Regions from separate parts of the Pectobacterium quasiaquaticum genome, predicted to be linked through region 1. Evidence: predicted binding sites of a transcription regulator. Region 1 holds the regulator's gene; the other holds the start of a gene.

Region 1 (4,217 bases):
CGTCCTGCGGGAAGGCACCGATTACGGCGAACAGGAGCGATCGCTGGCGCAGAAAGTGGAAGATATCCGCGGCCAACTCCAGTCTGGCAAGGTGGTGTTGGTGTGGTCTGAGTTACATGAAACCCTCAATATCATGCCCCGCAACCAGCTCAATGCTGGAGGACATGCCCCTTATTGAGCATGGCGAAAGTCGTGAAAGAACGCGTCAAACATGCTAACAATGATAATAATTACGTCTTTTTTGAGGATGCGCGCAGGCCTTCGGTCTATGCGAACCTCGCGATCACGGAGTCACGCGTCTTATGTCACATCAGCATCCGATTATTGCGGTTACCGGCTCCAGCGGAGCGGGAACCACAACAACCAGTCTGGCCTTCCGTAAGATTTTCCAGCAGTTTGATCTGCGTGCAGCCCAGTTGGAAGGCGATAGCTTTCACCGCTATACCCGCCCGGAAATGGATATGGCGATTCGTAAAGCGCGTGATTCAGGACGCCACATCAGCTATTTCGGCCCAGAAGCGAATGATTTCAGCCTGCTGGAACAGTCGTTTATCGAATATGGCCTGCACGGGCTCGGTCAGACGCGTAAATACCTTCATACCTATGATGAAGCCATTCCCTATAATCAGGTTCCCGGAACGTTCACGCCGTGGGAGCCAATGCCGGAACCCACGGACATCCTGTTCTATGAAGGATTGCACGGCGGCGTAGTCACCGAACAAAACGACGTGGCACAGCATGTCGATTTACTCGTCGGCGTGGTGCCGATCGTCAACCTGGAATGGATTCAAAAGCTGATTCGTGACGTTAATGAGCGCGGTCACTCGCGTGAAGCGGTGATGGATTCCGTCGTCCGCTCAATGGAAGACTACATCACCTATATCACGCCACAGTTCTCTCGCACACACATCAACTTCCAGCGTGTGCCTACCGTGGACACCTCCAACCCGTTCGCAGCCAAATCGATTCCGTCACTGGACGAAAGCTTCGTCGTGATTCATTTTCAGGGATTGGACAATATTGATTACCCCTATCTGCTCGCCATGTTGCAGGGTTCCTTTATTTCGCACATCAACACGCTGGTCGTTCCCGGCGGGAAGATGGGGCTGGCGATGGAATTGATCATGGCGCCGCTGGTGCAGCGGTTAATTGAAGGGAAAACTATCGAATAAGCATCGAGATACACGGGGCGGCCATAGGGGTGAGGCCTCCCTACCGGAACCTCCCCTGTGTTTCCCCTAATAACAGGCTTAAGTGACCAGAATGAGTGCCCAGAGAAAGGGATTATTCCAGCACTCTAATTTCGTGGCTGTGCGTCACCTCAACGGCTTTACCCAGCATCAGTGCTACAGAGCAGTATTTTTCCGCCGACAGTGCGACGGCTCGCTCGACAACTTTGTCGGTCAACCCTTTTCCCGTCACGATAAAATGCAGATTGATGTGGGTAAATAAACGCGGTGCGTCAGACCGACGCTCTGACGTTAATTTCACTTCACAATCCGCTACATCGTTGCGGCCTTTTTGCAGAATCGATACCACATCAATCGCGCTGCATCCGCCTACAGACATCAACACCATTTCCATCGGACTGGGCGCTTTATCACCGGAATTGCCGTCCATCAATATCTGATGCCCTGATGCAGATTCGCCCAAAAACGTTAAGCCTTCAACCCATTTCACCCGTGCCTGCATGATGCCTCTCCACTAAAAATTTTTTGAAAATTTATACCGTTACTGTACAAAAACCAGCGTTAATCAGCGCTTTGTCATGCTGAAGCGAGACAACACAAGACACGTCCTTCAAGCTGTGTTAAAACGAAAACAGAATAGACCTTTTCTGGACAAACCCAGAAACGAAGAAGATGATGGCCTGGCCAGACATACCCCAGCCACGTTTACGGTGCGGCAAGGCAGCAACCGGAAAATAAAGGGTACAGTGGTTTCAGTATATTCCCTGACGTCATTCTGCCTAGACTGAATTTTATTTTTTTAGCAGTAAAACACGCCGTACAGGGAACTCTGACCCCTGTAATTTGCGCAGTGAATTACAACAGAGGATGATAGCGAATGGTTCTCGGCAAACCGCAAACAGACCCAACTCTCGAATGGTTCCTTTCCCATTGTCATATTCACAAGTATCCATCGAAGAGCACGCTGATTCACCAAGGTGAAAAAGCAGAAACGCTTTACTACATCGTGAAAGGCTCTGTCGCAGTGCTAATCAAAGATGAAGAAGGCAAGGAAATGATTCTCTCCTACCTCAATCAGGGCGATTTTATCGGCGAGCTCGGCCTGTTTGAAGAAGGTCAGGAACGCAGCGCATGGGTTCGGGCAAAAACCGCCTGTGAAGTGGCCGAAATTTCCTATAAAAAATTCCGCCAGCTCATCCAGGTTAACCCGGATATCCTCATGCGCCTGTCTGCACAAATGGCAAGCAGACTTCAGGTTACCTCTGAGAAGGTCGGCAACCTCGCCTTCCTTGATGTGACCGGCCGTATTGCCCAAACCCTACTCAACCTGGCCAAACAACCTGATGCCATGACGCATCCAGATGGCATGCAAATAAAAATTACCCGTCAGGAAATTGGGCAAATCGTTGGCTGCTCGCGTGAAACCGTGGGCCGCATTCTGAAAATGTTAGAAGACCAGAATCTGATCTCTGCACACGGTAAAACGATTGTCGTTTACGGCACTCGCTAAGCCCCTGTCGCTGTACCCTACCAATAAAAAAGCGTGAAGCCTCGGCCTCACGCTTTTTTTATGGCGAGCTTCCTGCTCGCCACCCTACGGGTCGTTGCTAACGCAACGTTGAAAAACGTTCCCTACGTTTTTTATGGCTGATCTTTTGAGAGCATAATCAGTCTGCTGCGTTAACGACCTGCGCGACGGCTTTAGCAAATTTTGCCATCCCCTGCGCAATATCCTCTTCATCAATGATCAAAGATGGCACAAAGCGGATTACGTTCGGCCCAGCCATCAGCACCATAAGCCCCTGAGCCGTTGCCGCCGCCAGAAACTCGCCCGCACGACCGTGCCATTGCGGTTTCAGTTCAGCCCCCAGTAACAGCCCCATACCGCGGATCTGTTTGAATACATCGTACTGCTGATTGATTTTCTCAAGCTCGCTGACAAAGCGATCGTGGCGATCCGCTACACCTGACAGCACTTCTGGCGTATTGATAATATCCAGCGCGGCTTCCGCTACCGCACAGGCCAGCGGGTTGCCGCCATAGGTGGTGCCGTGCACCCCAACCGTCATGGCCGATGCGATCTCTTCCGTCGTCAGCATCGCGCTAATTGGGAAACCACCACCCAATGCTTTAGCCGTTGTGAGAATATCCGGCGTAATGCCGTAGTGCATGTAGCTAAATAGTTTGCCAGTACGCCCCATTCCGCTCTGCACTTCATCAAACACCAGCAGCGCCTTGTGCTGATCGCACAGCTCGCGAACGCCTTGTAAAAATTCAGGCGTAGCAGGCGTAATCCCCCCTTCACCCTGAACCGGCTCAAGCACGACTGCACAGGTGTGATCGTCCATCACCGCTTTAACCGCAGCCAGATCGTTGAAGGGAACATGAACAATATCGGCAGGCTTCGGCCCGAAACCATCGGCATATTTAGGCTGTCCGCCGACTGAGACGGTGAACAGCGTCCGACCATGGAATGCATTGTAGAAGGCGATGATCTTGGTTTTATACGGACTATGGCGTTTAACCGCATAGTGACGCGCCAGCTTGAAGGCAGCTTCATTGGCCTCAGCACCGGAGTTAACAAAAAACACACGGTCGGCAAAAGTCGCATCAATCAATTTGCTGGCGAGGCGCAACGCAGGCTCATTAGTGAAAATATTGCTGGTATGCCACAGCTTTTCACCCTGCTGCTGCAACGCGTTCACCAATGCAGGATGACAGTGACCCAGCGCCGTAACCGCAATACCGCCGGAGAAATCGATATACTCGCGGCCGTCCTGATCCCAGACGCGACTCCCTTTACCTTTCACGGGTACAAACTTCGCGGGTGCATAAACTGGCAAAATCACTTTATCGTGAGTATCCCGTGTCACTGCTTTCTGCTCTGCTGCCATTTGCTGCCTCACTCTGCTGTCCATCATATCGGAATGAAAATATAGTCACTAAATATGCATAAAAAATCAATTTCAGGCAATATTAAATCGGCTACTGAGGAGAATAACTTTCTATATAGCTAAATTTTAAGGA
Region 2 (4,217 bases), 1.2 Mb from region 1:
TCTGGCTAAGCGTGGCGTGTTGGCCGTTATGCCTAAGGCGAACGAATTCCCGTACACCGTACGTGTCGTGTCTGAAATCACAGAATCCAATGGTTCTTCTTCTATGGCGTCTGTCTGCGGTGCTTCTTTGGCACTGATGGATGCAGGTGTGCCAATCAAATCAGCCGTTGCGGGTATCGCGATGGGGCTGGTGAAAGAAGGTGATAACTTTGTTGTTCTGTCGGACATTCTGGGTGACGAAGATCACCTGGGCGATATGGACTTCAAAGTTGCCGGTAGCCGTGAAGGTATCACTGCGCTGCAGATGGATATCAAGATCGAAGGGATTACCCGTGAGATCATGCAGGTTGCTTTGAATCAAGCCAAAGGTGCACGTTTACACATTCTGGGCGTGATGGAGCAGGCGATCAGCTCACCGCGTGGCGATATCTCTGAATTCGCACCGCGTATTCACACCATCAAGATCAGTACCGATAAGATTAAAGACGTGATCGGTAAAGGTGGTTCTGTGATTCGTGCGCTGACTGAAGAAACGGGCACGACCATTGAAATTGAAGACGATGGTACTGTTAAAATCGCTTCAACCGACGGCGAAAAAGCGAAACACGCAATTCGTCGTATTGAAGAGATTACTGCCGAAATCGAAGTCGGCCGTGTGTATCAGGGTAAAGTTACCCGCATCGTTGATTTTGGTGCTTTTGTCGCTATTGGCGGCGGCAAAGAAGGCCTGGTGCATATTTCTCAGATCGCCGACAAGCGCGTAGAGAAAGTGACTGATTACCTGCAAATGGGTCAGGAAGTGCCGGTCAAGGTTCTGGAAGTTGATCGCCAGGGCCGCGTGCGCTTAAGCATCAAAGAAGCAAATGCGCAAGCCCAGGAAGCGGCAGCCCCGTCTTCTGAGGAATAACGACTGTTAGAAAACGGTCTTATGGCACCTTGCCTGATTATTATGGCAAGGTGCTGCGTGTATCGTAAGGGAATGGATGTCCTTGCGTTGAGCGGTCCGGGACAGGATGTTCATCCAATGTTTGTCTTCGGGAGTGGGAAATGAAGCCTTTCTTGCGCTGGTGTTATGTTGCAACAGCACTCATGCTGGCAGGATGCAGCAACACTGATTGGCGTAAAGACGCAGTATTGGCGATTCCGTTACAGCCTACTTTACAGCAGGAAGTGATTCTGGCACGTATGGAACAAATCCTTGCAAGCCGAGCATTAACCGATGATGAGCGAGCACAGCTATTATATGAGCGCGGAGTGCTGTATGATAGTCTCGGGTTACGGGCATTGGCGCGGAATGATTTTTCACAAGCGCTGACGATCCGCCCTGATATTCCAGAAGTTTTTAACTATTTGGGTATCTATTTAACGCAGGCAGGCAACTTTGATGCTGCCTATGAAGCGTTTGATTCTGTACTAGAGCTTGATCCAACTTACAATTATGCGCGTTTAAACCGGGGCATCGCTTTGTTTTATGGCGGTCGCTACCTGTTAGCGCAGGATGATCTGCTGGCGTTTTATCGAGACGATCCGAATGATCCTTTCCGTTCGTTATGGCTGTATCTTGTGGAGCGAGAAATCAATCCAGAGACGGCCAAAATTGCGTTGAAGAAACGTTATGACGACGCCAAGAAAGGGCCTTGGGGATGGAATATTGTCGAATTCTATCTGGGCAGTATCAGTGAAAAAACACTGATGCAGCGTTTACAGGTAGAAGCTACGGATAACACTTCGCTCGCTGAGCATCTCAGTGAAACTGACTTCTATTTAGGTAAGCACTACCTAAGTCTGGGGGACAAGAACACCGCTTTGGCGCTGTTCAAGCTGACGGTTGCCAACAACGTCCATAACTTTGTTGAGCACCGCTATGCATTGTTGGAATTGGCGCTATTAGGCCAAGAGCAAGACGACCTATCAGGATCGGACCAGCAATAGCTGACGAACACTTAATCAGCCTGAAAAAACTTCGGTTATCACCTTCACGGGTGAGGGCTTTTTTGTTCGCTTTTTAATCCAATTTGAGCCGGTTCACACTTTTCAATGAAAATGACTGAAAATTTTCACGACGAGTTATGTAGACTGGCCGCCATGTTTAATGAGGCACGTGTACATGACTGATTTATTTACTTCTTTTTCCGATTTGGGGCTGTCTGCTCCTATTATTAACGCCCTGACTGATTTGGGCTATGAAAAACCATCGCCAATTCAGGCTGAATGTATTCCCCATCTGCTGAGCGGTCGCGATGTGCTGGGTATGGCACAGACTGGCAGTGGTAAAACTGCGGCTTTTGCTCTGCCATTACTCAATAATTTAAAGCCTGAGTTAAAAGCGCCTCAGATGTTGGTGTTGGCTCCAACCCGCGAACTGGCTGTCCAGGTTGCTGAAGCTTGTAATGATTTTGCCAAGCATATGCATGGCGTTAACGTCGTTGCCCTGTACGGTGGCCAGCGTTATGACGTCCAACTGCGCGCATTGCGTGGTGGAGCACAGATCGTTGTGGGTACGCCGGGCCGTCTGTTGGATCACCTGAAGCGTGGTACGCTGGATCTGTCCAACCTGAGTGGTTTGGTGCTGGATGAAGCTGATGAAATGCTGCGTATGGGCTTCATCGAAGATGTTGAAAACATCATGGCTCAGATCCCTGCTGAACATCAGACTGCGCTGTTCTCTGCGACCATGCCTGAAGCGATTCGCCGCATTACGCGCCGTTTCATGAAAGATCCACAAGAAGTTCGCATTCAATCAAGCGTGACTACGCGCCCAGACATCAGCCAGAGCTACTGGACGGTGCAGGGTATGCGTAAAAATGAAGCGCTGGTACGTTTCCTGGAAGCGGAAGATTTTGATGCGGCGATTATTTTCGTTCGTACCAAAAACGCGACGTTGGAAGTGGCCGAAGCCCTGGAGCGTAGCGGTTACAACAGTGCCGCGCTGAACGGTGACATGAATCAGGCGCTGCGTGAACAAACGCTGGAGCGTCTGAAAGATGGTCGTCTGGATATCCTGATCGCAACCGACGTTGCGGCGCGTGGTCTTGACGTTGAGCGTATCAGCTTGGTTGTCAACTACGATATCCCAATGGATTCCGAGTCTTACGTCCACCGTATTGGTCGTACGGGCCGTGCAGGTCGTGCGGGTCGTGCACTGCTGTTTGTTGAAAACCGTGAACGCCGCCTGCTGCGTAACGTTGAACGCACAATGAAGCTGACGATTCCTGAAGTGGAATTGCCAAATGCAGAATTGCTGGGTCAACGCCGTCTGGCTAAGTTTGCCGCTAAAGTACAGCAACAACTGGAAAGCAGCGATCTGGATATGTACCGTGCGCTGTTGACGAAATTGCAACCGCAGGAAGAGTTGGATGTTGAAACGCTGGCTGCTGCGCTGCTGAAAATGGCGCAAGGCGAACGTCCTCTGATTCTGCCGCCAGATCCGGCATTCCGTCCGCGTCGCGAATACCGCGATCGTGATGAGTCTCGTAGTGATTCACGTGGCGATCGTCGCCGTGAACCCCGCGATTCCCGTGAGCCCCGTGATGGTGACCGTCCACAGCGTCGTGAGCGTCGTGATGCGGGTGAAATGCAACTGTATCGTATCGAAGTGGGTCGTGATGACGGCGTTGAAGTTCGCCACATTGTTGGTGCTATCGCCAACGAAGGGGATATCAGCAGCCGCTACATCGGTAACATCAAGCTGTTCGCGTCTCACTCGACGATTGAACTGCCGAAAGGTATGCCGGGTGACCTGTTATCACACTTTACCCGCACGCGTATTCTGAACAAACCAATGAATATGCAATTGCTGGGTGATGCAGTTGCACAGCCAGAACGTCGCGGTGGTGGTCGTCCTGCGGGTGCGGGCGGCGAACGTCGTGATGGTGCAGCGCCACGTCGCTCTTTCGGCGGTGGTGAACGCCGTGAAGGTAACGCTAACGGCGGTGAGCGTCGCGAGCGTTCTTTCAACCGTGATGCCGCTGCACCGCGTGCTCCACGTCGTCGTCCTGCTGACGCGGGTCAATAAAACTAACATTGAGTAATAAGCGTATTGGCTTACCGTTTAGGGCGAGATTAAATACTTCGCTTCAAATAACGAAATAGTGTGTTACGCAACATTTATCTTTGTATATTATTATAATAAGCGGCCCATCATTATTGATGGGTCGCTTCTTTTTATGACTAACCAGCCTATATTAATTTTATATTAAGGAGGAATTCACTCCGAA

Evidence for each region. Region 1 encodes CRP, which controls carbon source genes, mostly activating them, when cyclic AMP is high. Its sites were predicted from a motif close to ATGTGANNNNNNTCACAT; they were not measured.
Region 2: the regulator CRP is predicted to act here: its motif matches at 2,014-2,031, upstream of yrbN (protein YrbN).

Annotation. Positions count from the first base shown of each region.
Region 1 covers NZ_CP065177.1:3,972,053-3,976,269, forward strand. Annotated here, with positions in the region: gene IG609_RS18205 (YheU family protein) at 1-178, shown strand, start outside; gene IG609_RS18210 (phosphoribulokinase) at 303-1,172, shown strand; gene IG609_RS18215 (OsmC family protein) at 1,285-1,692, opposite strand; gene crp (cAMP-activated global transcriptional regulator CRP) at 2,068-2,700, shown strand; gene argD (bifunctional acetylornithine/succinyldiaminopimelate transaminase) at 2,858-4,084, opposite strand; gene IG609_RS18230 (aminodeoxychorismate synthase component II) at 4,204-4,217, opposite strand, start outside.
Region 2 covers NZ_CP065177.1:658,509-662,725, forward strand. Annotated here, with positions in the region: gene pnp (polyribonucleotide nucleotidyltransferase) at 1-907, shown strand, start outside; gene nlpI (lipoprotein NlpI) at 1,048-1,932, shown strand; gene yrbN (protein YrbN) at 2,044-2,115, shown strand; gene IG609_RS03085 (DEAD/DEAH family ATP-dependent RNA helicase) at 2,108-4,015, shown strand.